Regions from separate parts of the Micromonospora musae genome, predicted to be linked through region 2. Evidence: riboswitches for the same ligand, from Rfam matches in the RefSeq annotation. Region 2 holds a riboswitch; the other holds the start of a gene.
What was found. Region 2 has a riboswitch for cyclic di-AMP ahead of D7147_RS22055 (LysM peptidoglycan-binding domain-containing protein). Riboswitches for the same ligand answer to the same signal wherever they lie in the genome.

Region 1 (7,691 bases), on a different contig from region 2:
CGTTGATCGCCGCGGCCGTGCTGGTCGCGTACGCACGACGGCTCGACCACGGGTTCGACCCGGCGCTGGCCGCCACCGCGCTCGCCCTGCTCGGGCTGGTGCTGCTGGTCGGGCCCTTGCGGCAGGCCGGCGACCTGGAGGTCCGCACCGCGAACCTGCCGGTGCGGTCCTGGGCCCCGCTGGTCGCCACGCACCTCGGCGACGCGCTGCTCGGGCTGCTCGCCGTGGTGGCGCTGGCCGCCGCGGCGACCCTGCCGGCGCTGACGGCGCTGGTGGCGGCCGTGCTGGTCGGCGCCGGCGCCGGTGCGGTCGGGGCGGACCTGGCCCGGCGACGCTTCCGGCCGTCCGCGTCGGGCGGGGCGACGGCGCGGGCGCTGCGCGCGTACGAACCGGAGTTCGTCCTCTACTTCTCCGCACCGCCCGGGTCGGAGTACCAGGTCACCATGTGGCTGCCGTACCTGGAGCGGATCGGCCGCCCGTTCCTGGTGGTGCTCCGCGAGCCGGAGTTCCTGGCGCCGGTCGCCGCCGCCACCACCGCCCCGGTGGTCTACTGCCCCACCCTGCGGGCGCTGGACGAGGTGCTGGTGCCGAGCCTGAAGGCGGCGTTCTACGTCAACCACGGCGCCAAGAACAGCCACTTCATCCGGTTCACCCAGCTGACCCACGTGCAGCTGCACCACGGCGACAGCGACAAGGCGCCGAGCGCCAACCCGGTCTCCGCGATCTTCGACCGGATCTTCGTGGCCGGGCAGGCCGCGATCGAGCGGTACGCGCGCGTCGGCGTGGAGATCCCGGCGGAGAAGTTCGTGGTGGTCGGCCGCCCGCAGGTCGAGTCGATCGAGGTTCGCACCGAGCGGCTGCCCGCGCTGACCCCCCGCACCGTCCTCTACACCCCGACCTGGACCGGCCACCACGCGGACGCCGACTACTGCTCGCTGCCGGTGGCCGAGCCGCTGCTGCGGCGGCTGCTGGACCGGGGCGCGACGGTCATCCTGCGCGCACACCCGTACACCACGCAGAACCCGGCGTCCGCCCGGCAGCTCGGCCGGCTGACCGAGCTGCTCGCCGCCGACCGGGCCCGGACCGGCCGGCAGCACCTCTGGGGCGCGGCCGCGAGCCGGGACCTGAGCCTGGTGGAGTGCGTGAACCGCTCCGACGCCCTGGTCTCCGACGTCTCCGGAGTCATCTCGGACTACCTCTACTCCGGCAAGCCGTTCGCGGTGACGGACATGGGGGCCGACGGCGACGCGTTCACCGAGCGGTTCCCGCTGGCGGCCGCCGGGTACGTGCTGCGCCGGAACATGGCCGACCTGGACGAGGTGCTGGACCGGTTGCTCGACACCGACCCGCTCTCCGCGCAGCGCTGGGAGACCCGGCGACGCTACCTCGGCGACTTCCCGGCCGAGTCGTACGCCGAGGCCTTCCTCGCCGCCGCCCGGCGCGAGCTGGAGCCGGCCGGACGGACGCCGACGCCGCGCGTCGGCCGGCCGGCCGCAGCGGAGGCGGCACCCCTGCCGACCGCCTGAGGCCGGCCGCTCAGCGGTACGACTCGACGAGCGCCAGCACCGCCTCCGGGTCCTCGACGTGGGCGTTGTGGCCGAGCCCGGCAAGCGTGGCGACCGGAACCCCGTAGCGCCGCAGCTGCGCGTCGGTGACCAACGGGTCGTGTTCGCCGCGCGCCAGCAGGATCGGCACGTCGGTGGCGGCGAGCAGCGCCGACAGGTCCGGCTCGCCGACCGCGAACGCCGCGGGGTCCATGGCCAGTCGCCAGCGCCCATCCACCTGGCGCAGCCCGGCCGTCACCCTCGGATCGTCGGGGGCGACCAGTCCGGCCAGCCCGGAGACCCGCAGGTAGCGCTCGGCGGCGGCGTCGCGGTCGGCGTACCAGGCGACCGGACGGGCGGCCAGCTCCCGCGCCTTCGCCAACTCGGCGCCGGACCAGACCGCCTTGATGCCGAGCCCGACGACAGCGGCGACCGGTAATCCGGCGTCCCGCGCGGCGAGCGTCAGGCCGACCACGCCGCCGAGCGAGTGCCCCAGCACGATCAGGCGGTCGTCCGGTGCGAGCGCCTCGGCCACCCGCTCGGCCAGCGTGCCGAAGTCGTAGGCGGGCAGCGGTGGTGAGGTGCCGTGGCCGGCGAGGTCCGGCGCCAGCCAGCGCCCCTCCCACCGGCGTTCCAGCAGGGCCGCCCAGGGCAGCCACACCTCGCCGGTCGCGCCCATGCCGTGCAGCAGCAGGAGCGCGGGCCGGCCGGGCGTACGGGCACCGGCGTCGGTCATGGACGCAGTCTGCCATCGCGGCGTCGGCAGGGCGAGGGTGGAGATCCGGTACGACGACGGGCGCCGGCCCCTTGATCAGGTGCCGGCGCCCGAGGTGAACGCGATCGTCAGGCGGAGTAACCGCGGGAGGTGATCCAGTTCGCCAGGTCGATCGTGGTGATCCAGTACGACGGCACCGCCGGGTTCGCCGAGTCGGCGATCTTCACGGTGCGGCCCTGGTCCCGGTAGCCGACGACGGCGATGTAGTGCCCGCCGCCGAAGGAGTGCCAGCCGCCGTCGGTGTCGACGGCGTCGCCGACGATGTTCGCGACCACGCCGCGCCCGTCGGTGATGGCGCGGACGATGTCGGCCTGGAGCCGGTCCATCTGGGCGGGACGCGGCGCGGTCGGGAACATGGTGGTCTTGTACGGGTTGCCCTTGACCACCGCGTTCAGCACCCGGGTGGTGTCCTCGGCGGAGTTGGTGCCCATCTCGGTGGTGCCGAGCTGCGTGGCGAGGTCGTCCTGGCCGCGCTCGATGCCGGTGGCGCTGAGCGCGTTGCGGGTGGCGGCGGGCCCGCAGTAGTAGAAGGTGGTCTGCGCCTGGTAGTCGTAGTCGAGGACCTTGCTCGACGGCGGCTTCGGCGGGGTCGGCTTGCGGGTCAGGTCGGGGTTCGCGGCCTTCTTCGCCGCCGGTGCGCCGGCGGTGGGCGAGCTGGCCGTGGGCGAGTCGGCCGCCGGTGTGGTGGGCTGCTGCTCGCTGAGCGAGGCGATGCCGGCGTCGCTGCGCAGTTCGGCCGCGACCGCGGCGGAGGCGCGCTGCGCGGCGGGCGCCTCGTCGGCGCCGTTGAGCAGGGCGCCGGTGGTGGTCGCCAGCACCAGCGCCGCGGCCGAGGCGGCGGCGATCTGGTACGGCCGCGCGGCGGCCAGGCGACGGAGCTGACGCTTCAGGGTGTGCTTCACGGTTCCTCCACGGTTCGGGGGTGAGCGACCGGCCGCCGTACCGGGAATCGGGTAGGCGTCACCGCGCGGACCTGGTCCGCGTGCGGTTGGTGGATCGCTCAGGGGATCGCCCGGTGGACCGGGCGGCGTGACGCGGGTGCCGGATCAGCTCGCCGCTACGAGGCGGGCGAGCGCGGGCACCGGGGCGCCGTGGAGGTTCGGGGACGGCCGAGGGGTGGGTTCGTGCACCACAGGGATGGAACTCCTTCCGGCACCGCCTACCGGGTTAGCTGACGGATTCGGGCGGGAAGATCGCCCTACCGCGGGCCGTGGCTCGCGGATTCACCCCGGACGTACATGTGGGTCCCCGGCTCGTGAAGAACAACGATTAGGCGGGTCGGCGCGGCGTCGCCTCTTGCGATCGGGTACCGCACCGGACGGGCCGACACTACTGGTCGACGAGGAGCCTGCCAACCCTTCGCCACCTGCTTAAACCTGTTCCGTCTGACAATTTTTCCGGGCGTTTGGCCGCTGACGGGACTCAATGGGACGGGCAGTTACGGCGGCGTTCGGGGGGCGCAACAGGACGGGCCGACGACAACCTTGTCAAAGGGCCGGGATGATTCGAACCGGCTGGACCCGCTGACCGTTTCCGGGCCGTTGTGACCGGGCTCACGGAGTTGCCGGCGGAATTCGACCGACATCCGCCGGCACGGCGATCAACTCCCACCCTGAGGTGCGGGGTCCGGACGACCGGGCCGCCCGATCTTCCAGGAGACGAGTCGGTCGGGGAGCGGCCCGGTCAGCCGACCCTCGCCGGGTGCCAACGGGCGGTCACCAGGCGGGCGGGGGCGGTGCTCGCCGGCCGGGTCGCCGTCGACCGGCCCGGCCGGACGCGGACCGCCGCCGCGTACGCCTCGGTGGCCAGCGCGCGGGCCGCCTCGGCGGCGAGTTCGGCGTCCCGCCAGGCGCGACGCTCCCGCTCCTGAGCGGCCCGGTATCCGGCCAGCCGGCCGTCCCGGACCACCCGGGCCAGGCGCACCTCCTGCTCGACCGGGTGCAGACGGGGATCCCAGCCGTCGCGGTGTCCGAAGACGTCGCCGAGTTGGCGCAGGGTGAGATCGCCCCGCCAGTACGCCGCCGTGGCCGCCCGGTGCAGGTGCCGCTCCCGGGCCGCGTACTCCGCTGGGGTGTGGGGCGTGCGGGGCGTCGGCAGGGCGCCCGCGCCGGCGAACCGGCGGGCGGCGCTGTCGGCCTCGTCGTACGCCGCCCAGGCCCGGTCCAGATCGGCCTGGGCGGTCGACCACGCGTCCCGTCTCCGTCGGGCGGTCTGCGCCGCGCCCGCGGCGGCGACCGCCACCTCCTCGGCGTACCGGCGCAGGTCTGTCGCCTCGGCCGTCGCCAACTCCCGGTCGGACGGCACGGTCGGGGCGCTCCGGTCGTCCTCCGGGCGGTCGCGTTCGGGGCGGGCGACCAGCACGGTGAGCACGATCAGGGCCAGTACCAGCAGGGCCGACCAGATGGCGGCGGCCTGCGGCACCTCGACGAGGAACTGGTAGAGGACGGTTTTCTCCATGTCGACACCTCGGGGCAGGCAGACGCGAATGCGGGAAGCCGCCCGGCCACCCGGGGCGGGGCCGACTCGGCCGCGCGGGGCGCCGGGGCGGGCGCGGTTGACGCGTTCGGCGGGCGCGGCGGGAGGGTTTCCTGCTCCCGCCGACGGGTCAGGCGCCGGGCGGGGCCCGGGGCGCTCGAACGGTCGGGATCGCGTTGCGCTGCGGGTGCGCCTCGGTGGCCGCGACGGCGACCGCGGCGGCCACCGGTGCGACCAGGGCGAACGGCTCGACTGTGACACCGGGCGCGGACGGTGCGGCGGCCGGCGGGCCGGCGGCCTCGGCGGTGCTCTGCGGTGCGACGGTGCCGTGCGCGACGGCGACGACCGGGGAGTCGGGCGCGCCGACGAACGTGGGAGCGCAGTCGCAGGCCCACGAGCCGGTGAGCGACGGCGACTCGGTGGTGGCCTGCGGGTGCGGAGCCCCGAACGGCGCCAGCGACCCGACGGTCAACGCGCCGGCCACCGCGAGGCTGGCCAGCAACCGAGCGGCCCAACGCGCCACCCACCACAGGGGATCGGTGAGCGCGAAGGAAGGCATGGGGCAACGCTACCCCCGCACCACCGGAGTCGCACGGTAGCCGGGCGTGTCGCGACGCCGCGCCGACCGCACCGACCAGGGTGGACGTCCCAGCTCAGGGGCAGTTTGGCACCGAGTCGGAGGGACACCCGGGGCCGGGGAAGCCGAGCGGCGGCGGGGCCGTCCGGCCCGCTCGACGAGGCGAGTCGAGCCGGCTCGGCCCGCGGTCAGCGGGAGCGGGCGGGGGCGGGGGCGGCGGGGGCCGCGGACGGACGGGCACGGCGTGGACCGAGCCGGCGCATCATCGGCATCTCGACCCAGCGGTGCAGGAGCCCGGCCAGGACCAGGTTCAGCAGGAGGAACCCGAGCACGGCGGCCGGCCCCCACCACCCGGGCAGGCCGACACCCCAGTCCCCGGTCAACCGCAGCACGGTCGTCATGACGAGGACGTGGACGAGGTAGAAGGCGAAGGAGACCTCACCGAGCCAGATCATCGGACGGGACCGCCACGGCGAGCGGAGGCCGCGCACGTCGGCGTCCGCCGCCGCGGTGATGACCAGGAGGTAGGCGGCCGCCAGGAGCGCGGCCCAGAACTCGGCGCGGATCCATCCGGCGGCGGCCACCCAGACGGCGACGAAGAGGAGGCTGGCCAGGGGGAGCCGTGGACCGCGCCACCGGCCGCGCAGCATCAGCTCGGCGGCGGCCACCCCCATCCAGAACTCCAGGGACCGGGTCAGCGGGAAGATCTGGGTGAACCACCAGCGGTACTCCTCGGGCACCAGCAACTGAGCCGGCCAGAGCGCCAGGATCAGCAGCGGCACCGCGACGACGACCGCCCAGAGCAGCCCGGCCCGCGCCCGGCGGACCAGCGGCAGCGCCAGCGGTAGGCAGAGGTAGAAGAAGAACTCGCAGGAGAGCGACCAGCTCACGTTGTTCATGCTGTAGAAGTGGCCGCCCCGGAAGTCCCAGGCCTGGAGCAGGAGGAGATTCTCCACCGCGACGTCGACCCGCACCGGATCGGCGAACCAGAGCGCCACCAGCAGCGCCAGCGCCCAGAGCACCGCGTGGTTCGGCCAGATCTTGGCGAACCGGCGGCGCCAGAAGTTCCGCCGCCGCTCCCCGGGCCGCGCCGACCAGACCAGCACGAAGCCACTGAGGATGAAGAAGAACTCCACTCCGGACAGTCCGAGGCTGAAGACCTTGCTGACCACGCTCTGGTAGTCGGGCTCGGCGATGATCCGCATGGTGCCGGCGTGGAATCCGAAGACCAGCAGCGCCGCGATCCAGCGCAGTCCGGTGAGGGAGGGTAGGCGACCGGCTGGAGCGCCGCCTCCGGCGGACGGTGTCGCCGTCGCCGTCGTGCTCGCCTGCCCCACCGTCACCAGCATGTACCTCTCCTCCCCCGGCGGCGCCTCGAGCTGTGCGGGCTGCCGCCCGTGACCCGGCCGTCGCCCGGAGCCCCGGAGGCCGCCACGCCGGCGGCGCCACTGATCCGGGCCGCCCGTTCGGGGCACCCTATCCGCCGCGCGGATGACGACCGCCGGCCGGTCGTACGACTCTGACGCCGCGGTGTGCCATGGATGTCCGGTGGCTTAATATCGCGGGGCTCGGAGGTGATGGATGCGGCGCGCCTCCGAGGAGCCCCGCACCGACGGCAGCGAGGCGCCGTCGCGGACGGACGAGAATTGGAGCGACCGATGCACCAGCGGATCCTGATGCGGGCCAAGAAGGGCCCCTTCGACGTCTACTCGCCGGAGGAGACCTTCGAGCAGAACTGGATCGGGGAGAACGCTGGCAATCTCGTGTTCAGCCACGCGGCGTACAAGCTGCTGGGCGCCGGGAACACGCAGATCGAGCCGACCGCGTTCCGGGCGAACCTCCGCGAGGCGGACATGATCAACGAGCGGTACGACGTGTTCGTCGTACCGCTGGCCAACGCCTTCCGGCGCAGCTACGCCGAGCGGCTGGGGAACCTGACCCGGCTCATCCAGCGGCTGCGGATCCCGGTGGTGGTGCTCGGGGTGGGCGCCCAGACGAACGTCAAGGGCGACCTGGAGTACCTGCGCCCGATCGACGACGCGGTGAAGGCGTTCGTCAAGGCGGTGCTCGACCGGTCGCACAGCATCGGCGTCCGGGGGGAGATCACCGGGGACTACCTCCGTTCCCTGGGCTTCTCGGCGGTCGACGTGATCGGCTGCCCGTCGATGTTCCTGCACGGGGACAACCTGCGGGTGGAGAAGCGCAAGGCGTTCCTGGAGCCGCACGACCGGATCGCGATGACCATCTCGCCGTACGTCAAGTCGATGGCGAAGGTGGTGGGCAACCACCACCGCAAGTACCCGAACCTGCGCTACATCCC
Region 2 (7,691 bases):
GGAGCCGTGGTCGTCGGCGGCGGTCAGGCCGGTTGCGGGTCCGGGTCGGGGCACGAATGCGTATGCACCGCGCGCCCGGGAGTCTTCTTCGTTTTCTGGAATCAGTCAAGATAATGGGCTGGACGTCACTCGGCCTGCCCTGCCGACGCCGGTTGGGAGTCCTTCCGGATCCTCGACGGCCCGCATAGGGTGAGGGCCCGGCGAGAGGATCATGCATGGACGCGGCGCAAGCCATCTCGTTGGTGGCGAACTGGATCCGGTCCCACGGCCTGGACTACCCGACCGAAGGACTGGCGGCGGATCGCTTCGAGGCGGGCTGGAGCGTGTACGCGCCGGTCATCGTCGACGAGAGTGACCCGATGGCGTTCCTCGACATGCCGGTGGGGCGGTCGGTGTTCCTGGTCGGAGACTCCGGCCGCATCGAGGAGGTCTCCTCCTCCGTCCCTCCCCAGGCGGCGCAGGACCGGTTCACGACGCAGGAGATCGCGAACGCGCACGCCTCCGCCGGGTCGGACGAGGCACAGTTCATGGCCGAGTTCGAGCGGGCGTTCCACCAGGCCGCGGCGGGGCATCCGCCGGCCGTCAGCAGCTTCACCGTGGTCGACGGTTCACCCGACGAGGCCGCCATCGCCGCGGAGGCGTCCCGGCTGCTCGAGCCGATCGCCCAACAGCTGGCCCAACTCGGACCGCCCGGCTGGGACCGGCTCTCGGCGGAATTCGCCTTCACCGTCTCCGCCGAGGTCGCCCAGCTGTGGTTCTTCTCCGGCGACAGGTCGGCGGCGGCGCCCGTGCCGTTGAGCATCGGCGAACTGGTTCGCCACCAACGCGACGTCGCCGCGCAGATGCCGGCCGGGCCGTGGTGGCGGCTGCTGCTGACCGTCACGAACCGCGGTGTGCTGACCGTGGAGTACGACTACGGCGACCAGCCCTTCCCCGACGACCAACTGTTGACCGCCGACCACTACCGCAACGACCTGGCCGCCTACCCCCGCCCGCGGGTACCGGTCTGGCTCGCCGGATACGTCGCCGGGCCCGCCGCCCAGGGACGCGATCCGCAGCGGGCGGCCGCCGCAGCCGCCACCGGCCGCAACGGCGTCGCCGTCGACGGCGTCCCCCAACTGGCGGACGTCTGGGCCCGATGGGCGGCGCTCTCCGCCGTGTACGTCGGCGTCAGGTCGGATTGGGGTCCGCGGATCTTCCCCGGCCACGCCTGGTACGAGAGCGACCGTCGCAGCGGCTCGGTCCTCTTCGTGCTCCCCGGTGAACGCGCGGTCCTCTCCGGCGGGAAGTGGGACTCTCCCCTGCTCGAAGCCGCCTACAACGGCGGCCGGCCGCTGCCCGACCTCTACTCCGGAGCGCCCGCCTGGGTCACCGACAGCGTTCTCAACACCCGCAACCGCAATGGGCTGTTGACGTTCTGCCTCTGGTGGGTCGGTGGCCGCTGGCACCGGGGAGCCACCGACACGTCCGGTGAACTCGACGTGCCCCTTCCGCCGGTCCGGAGTTTCGACGAGACGGTGCGCGCGATGACCAGCCAGACCGGTCCTGGCACCGACCCCGCCTGCGCGGCCCTGCTGACCGCCATCGGTAACGGCGGGGCGACCGCGCACCACGTGGCGGCGCTCTTCACCCGCGTCCCCGGGGCCGATGTCGGCGCCGCCGTCAACCAGCTCAGCCTCGCCGGGCTGCTGACCGCCTGAGCGCCGCCGACTGCTCGGCGTTCAGGCGGCTCAGGGTCGGCCGGACCGCTCGGCTGGACGGCGCGGTGGACGACGAGCCGCGGCCGTCGGGGTCGGTCGGACCGACCCCGACCACCCACGGCCGGCGACCCGGATCCGGAGATCAGGAAGCCACGCGCTGCGGGCTCAGACGGCGAGACGCTGACCCGGGAAGATCAATCCCGGGTCGTCGCCGACCACTCGCTTGTTGCGCTCGTACAGGGCGTGCCAGCCGCCGGCCACGTGCTGCGCCGCGGCGATCTCCGAGAGGGTGTCCCCCGGCTTCACCACGTACGTCTCGCCGCCGGGGGTCGACGTGTCGTGCTGCCGGGTGCCGGTGGTGGACTTCGTCTCGCCGCCCGAGGGGCGCTTCGACGCGCCGGTCGACTTCGACGACGTCGAGCCCCCCTCCTTGCCGCAGGTCGGCCACGCGCCGATGCCCTGACCGTCGAGCACCTTCTCGGCGATCGCGATCTGCTCGGCACGGGAGGCGAGGTCGGCGCGGGCGGCGTACTTCGTGCCGCCGTACCCCTCCCAGGTGCTCTGGGAGAACTGCAGGCCACCGAAGTAGCCGTTCCCGGTGTTGATGTGCCAGTCGCCGCTGGACTCGCACTGGGCGATGGCGTCCCAGTTGACCGCCGCCTGTGCGGGGGCGGCACCGAAGAGCGCGACGGCGCCGGTGATCGCGCCGGCGGCCAGGGTGCCCACGGCGAGGCGACTGGCGGTGACGGCACGGTGACGGGGATGGTAGGCAGATGCCATTGGTTTCCTCCACGCCGACGAGGTGAGCTGTCGGGTTCGGACTGAGGAGCCCGGCCGCACGATGGGCGGCTTCACCCCGAGGCGCCGCCCTGACCTGGGAGGCGGGCGACGCCGGGAAACGGTGGGTCCCCCGCTCCTGCCCGGGTGACGTTCCGACGACCGGCGGCAGGATTTGGCGTTACCGGTCGCGGTGTTCGCGTCGGCGAACCCGACCGACGCTAGGCACCATTCGCGACGATTGCCCACTTCCTGTGAAGTTCTTCACCGGGTCGCGCGGGGCGGCCGGCGCTCGAGTTGCGCGCCTCGCCCGGCTGTGCGGCAGTGACGAACCGGACGCTTCCGGCGGGACCGAACCGTCCGACAGGGAGGATGGTCACGACCTGCCCACCGAACGACGACCAGACGTGACATCGCCGGTCGCGCCGCGCGAATCAGATCGCCAGCAGCCGACCAACTCCCGGCACCCCCGACATGTCAAACAGATGCGCATGCTCTGATGTCTTCATGATCAATCCAACTCCCCTGATGAATCTCGTCGCCGGTGTCTGGGGCTTCAAGACTCTCGCCGTCGGCGTCGAGCTCGGCCTGTTCACCCGGCTCGCGGGCGGGCGCACCATCACCGTGGGCGAGGCAGCCGCCGAGTTCGGTCTGGCCGAGCGCCCGGCGGACATGCTGCTGGCGGCGTGCGCCTCACTCGGCCTGCTGGAGCGCTCCGGCGCGGGCTACCGCAACTCCGAACTCGCCGAACAGTTCCTGGTCGAGGGGCGCCCGTACTACTTCGGCGGCCAGATCCGCTACTCCGACCTGCGTACGTATCTGCCGTGGCATCGAATCTCCGAAGCGCTGCACACGGACCGGCCGCTGACCTGGGACCCGCAGAGCCAGCAGTCGATGTTCGATACCAGCGACCCGGAGATGATCAGCCAGTTCTGGGACGCGATGTACTCCACGTCCAGCTTCACCGCGCGGGCCCTGGCCGGCGCGTACGACTTCGGCGCGCACCGATCGCTGCTCGACGTCGGAGGCGGGGCTGGAGCATTCCCGATCGAGCTGTGCCGGACCCTGCCCGAGCTGCAGGCGACCGTGCTCGACCTGCCGCATGTCTGCGTACGAGCCGAGGAGCGGATAGCGGCCGCCGACCTGAGCGACCGGATCGGCACCGTCGCCGGTGATTTCCTCGCCGCCCCCGCACTGCCGCAGGGATACGACGTCATCCTGCTGAGCATGATCCTGCACGACTGGGACGAGCCCACGAACCGGGCGTTGCTGGCGAAGTGCCACGCCGCGCTGCCACCCGGCGGGGCTGTCGTCATCTGCGAGCTGCTGCTCAACGACGAGCGCACCGGCCCGCCGTCGGCGGCACTGATGGGCATGAACATGGTGGTCGAGACGGAGGGCGGCCGTAACTACTCCCGCGCCGAGTACGCGACCTGGCTCACCGACACCGGTTTCGTCGACATCCGCACGGTGCTGTTCGACGCTCCGGGCGCCAACGGCGCGGTGGTGGCCCGCCGGGCCTGACCGCGGGACGGTGGGTGCGGCGGCCGGATGCTTTCGCCCGGCCGCCGCCGGGCCCACGCGCCTGCGCCACCGGCGATGACCGTACGGCACCAGGACACTGCGGACGGTGATCCGCGGTGGTCATCGGGGCGTACCTCCCGTGATGACTGCGACAGGTGGGCGGTCAAAGCTGGGGTGGACCGGGCCGCGTCGGCAACAATCCGGAACGGAGACCCCGGCAGCTCAGCGCCCAGCCACCGGGGTTTACCGGGGGGAGACAGTGGTGAAGGTAGGGCGGACACGAACCCGAGGGGGACAGCCATGTCCGAAACAAGCCGTAGCGAGGCCGTCACAGATCGCCCTGACGAGGTGACCGACCCGCTGCTGTGGAAGCTCGCGCTCGAGGTGGCCGACGCGCACGAGCCCGACGGCGAGGGCGGCTGCCGCAACCTGCTGTGCGCCGGTGAGCCGTGGCCGTGCACGGCGTGGAACAACGCCCAGCGGGCGCTGAGCGCGGCGCAGGGTGGCCCGGCCGGTGAACCCGCCGTCGCGGTCACCTACAACTCCCCCGCCGCCTGGTCCGGTGTCCCGATGCCGCCGGCGAACCGCCGCACCGCGGCGTGAGGCGGGGCCGCGCCGTCCCGTAGCGCGGCCCGGGAGCGCCGTCGGCGTCGAAATATGAGGTGCGGGCGCGGGGGCGGGGCCCCTACCGTGCGGCCGTGACCATCGACATCGCCAGCCTCGCCGAGCGGCCGGAGCTCGCTGCCCTGCTCGACGAGGACTTCGACGGGGCGTGGCCGCCGTTCATGCTCTGGGATCCGATGGGCTCGGTCTACTACTGCGTCGCCCACGAGCTGTATCCGGAGTTCGTCTTCGCCGCCGTCGATCCGGCGGAGCCGGGCCGGGCGGTCGCCCGGGCGTACGCCGTGCCGCTGCGCTGGACCGAGCCGGAGCTGCCCGACGGCGGCTGGGACCGGATGATCCAGCGCGCCACCGTCGACCGACTCAGCGGCGCCGAGACCAACATCGTCTCCGCGTTGGAGATCTGCATCCGGCCCGACCGGCGCGGCGGTGGGCTCTCCGCGCTGATGCTGGACGCCATGCGTCGGGCCGCCGCGGAGCAGGGGTACGACACGTTGGTGGCGCCGGTGCGGCCGAACGGCAAACACGCCCAGCCCGACCTGCCGATGACCGAGTACGCGAGGCGGGTCCGCCCGGACGGGCTGCCGGTCGACCCCTGGCTGCGGGTGCACGTACGCGCCGGTGGACGCATCGAGCGGGTGGCGACGCGGTCGATGACGATCTCCGGCACGCTCGCCGACTGGCGGCGCTGGACCGGCCTGCCCTTCGACACGAGCGGGCCGGTGCGGGTGCCGGGTGCGCTCGTACCGGTGCACTGCGACGTGGCGCACGATCACGCCGTCTACGTGGAGCCGAACGTCTGGGTCCGGCACCGCCTCTAGCTCCAGCTCAGCAGAGCGTGGCACAGACGTGGCGGTGTGGCCTGGCCAGGCCGCACCGCCCGGTGCTTGCTCGTGCTGTCACCGCAGTGCGCGCAGCAGACTTTAGGGTCTGTTTCATGAGACCGTGCCCGGCTGCGCCGGCCCCAAGCGACGACCGGCCGCGTTGGAGGTTCGTCCGGATACCACACCGGTATCCGCACGAACCTCCGCCTCGCCGGACCGCCGCCTGGGCCTCGGTTCGCTCGGGCGAGCCTCATGAAACAGACCCTAGGCCCGGTTGAACCGGGCTGCCCAGTTCCGCAGCAGTTCGAGCAGCTCGGGCGGGTCGAGGACGCGGAAGTCGGCGTCGAGCGTGCCCAGCGCCATGGCCGGCCAGTCCAGGGAGTCGGCGGTCATGAATACCCGGCAGTGCTCGGCGTCGACTTCCTCGACTCTGCTCCACCGGCCGATCCGCGATCTCACGGCCGCGGCCGGGGCGTCGACGAGGGCCTCCACCCGGTACGGGTGGGGCATGTTGCCCAGGCTGGTGCGGACGAACTCGGCGGCGTCGGCGGCGGGCAGGTCGCGGGGTCGGAACCGGGAGCCGGTGCCGTGTGGCGCGGTGAGGCGGTCGACCCGGAAGCTGCGCCACTGATGCCGGGTGAGGTTGTAGGCGACCAGGTACCAGCGGCGGCCCAGGGAGACCAGCCGATGTGGTTCGACATGCCGGTCGGTGCGCTGGCCGTCGGCGGCGGTGTAGGAGAACCGCAGGTGCTCGCTGTCCCGGCAGGCCAACGCCACTGCGGTGAGCATTCCCGGGTCTACCTCCGGCCTGGTCGGGCCGTCCCAGCCGGCGGGCAGGGTCATCGCGCGCAACGCCTCGACCTGGCGCCGCAGCCGGGCCGGCATCACCTGCACCACCTTGGCCAGGACGCGCACCGAGGACTCGGCGAGGCCCTCCACCGCGCTCTGCGCGGCGGCCTGCAACCCCACGGCCAGGGCGACCGCCTCCTCGTCGTCGACCACCAGCGGCGGCAGTGCCGCACCGGCGGTGAGCTGGTAGCCACCGTCCACCCCGCGTTGCGACTCGACCGGATAGCCCAGCTCGCGCAGGCGGTCGATGTCCCTGCGCAGGGTGCGGACGGAGATGCCCAGGCGCTCGGCCAGTTGTTCGCCCGGCCAGTACCGGTGGCTCTGCAGCAGGGAGAGCAGCCGCAGCGTCCGGGTGCTGGTGTTCGCCATGTCCGTGATTCTTCCGCTAATAGAGGTCAGGAAGTGTCCGCAGTGCGCCCTAGCGTGGGTCCTGATCCGGAACAGGACAACGGAGGGTGAGACCATGAGCGAGACCACGACCGCCACCGAGCGGGCCACCGGTGACCGGGCAGACGAGCCGGCCGCCACGGGTGAGCGGGCCGATCTGCTGGCGATGCTGGCCAAGTCTCGGCACTTCCTGCGCTTCACCACCCGCGACCTCACCGACGAACAGGCCGGGCGGCAGACCACCGTCAGCGAGCTGTGCCTGGGTGGCCTGATCAAGCACGTCACCGCGACCGAGCGGGGCTGGGCTGACTTCATCGTGGCCGGCCCGTCGGCGATGGACGACTTCACCGCCATGACCGAGGCCGACTGGGCCAAACGGGCCGACGAGTTCCGGCTGCTCCCCGACGAGACGCTGGCCGGTGTGCTGGCCGACTACGCCGAGGTGGCCCGCCGGACCGACGAGCTGGTCGCCACCCTGCCCGACCTGGACGCCACCCACCCGCTACCGGAGGCCCCGTGGTTCGAGCCGGGCGCGCGGTGGTCGGCCCGGCGGGTGCTGATGCACATCATCGGCGAAACCGCTCAGCACGCCGGCCACGCCGACATCCTCCGCGAGTCCCTGGACGGGGCGAAGAGCATGGGCTGACCAGCAGCACGGTGTGGGGGTTCGGTGAGCCGCGCCCCCACACCGAGCGCCCGGGCGGCTGCGGTGGCGTTCCGACGCCGGTACGGTGAACGCCGTCCGTCCGGCGCTCCGCGCCGCCACCGTGGGGAGGAATGAATGATCTTCATTACCGCGAAGTTCCGGGTGCTGCCGGAGCACGCCGACCGGTGGCCCGAGATCGTCGACGAGTTCACCAACGCCACCCGCGCCGAGCCGGGTTGCCTCTGGTTCGAGTGGTCCCGCAGCCTCGCCGACCCGACCGAGTACGTCCTGGTCGAGGCGTTTCGGGACGCGGACGCGGGCGGGGCGCACGTGCAGTCCGAGCACTTCCGGACGGCGCAGCGC

Region 1: it holds a riboswitch for cyclic di-AMP, as region 2 does, so the genes downstream of both, D7147_RS26860 (C39 family peptidase) here and D7147_RS22055 (LysM peptidoglycan-binding domain-containing protein) in region 2, are expected to answer to the same signal.

What each region holds. Positions count from the first base shown of each region.
Region 1 covers NZ_RAZS01000012.1:49,413-57,103, forward strand. Annotated here, with positions in the region: gene D7147_RS26850 (CDP-glycerol glycerophosphotransferase family protein) at 1-1,526, shown strand, start outside; gene D7147_RS26855 (alpha/beta fold hydrolase) at 1,537-2,280, opposite strand; gene D7147_RS26860 (C39 family peptidase) at 2,388-3,221, opposite strand; cyclic di-AMP (ydaO/yuaA leader) riboswitch at 3,461-3,605, opposite strand; gene D7147_RS26865 (hypothetical protein) at 4,003-4,776, opposite strand; gene D7147_RS26870 (hypothetical protein) at 4,925-5,353, opposite strand; gene D7147_RS26875 (acyltransferase family protein) at 5,560-6,720, opposite strand; gene D7147_RS26880 (polysaccharide pyruvyl transferase family protein) at 7,030-7,691, shown strand, end outside.
Region 2 covers NZ_RAZS01000008.1:4,535-12,225, reverse strand. Annotated here, with positions in the region: gene D7147_RS32735 (hypothetical protein) at 216-1,700, shown strand; gene D7147_RS22055 (LysM peptidoglycan-binding domain-containing protein) at 1,866-2,480, opposite strand; cyclic di-AMP (ydaO/yuaA leader) riboswitch at 2,478-2,668, opposite strand; gene D7147_RS22050 (methyltransferase) at 2,985-4,001, shown strand; gene D7147_RS22045 (hypothetical protein) at 4,302-4,604, shown strand; gene D7147_RS22040 (N-acetyltransferase) at 4,700-5,443, shown strand; gene D7147_RS22035 (helix-turn-helix transcriptional regulator) at 5,711-6,664, opposite strand; gene D7147_RS22030 (DinB family protein) at 6,759-7,328, shown strand; gene D7147_RS22025 (putative quinol monooxygenase) at 7,464-7,691, shown strand, end outside.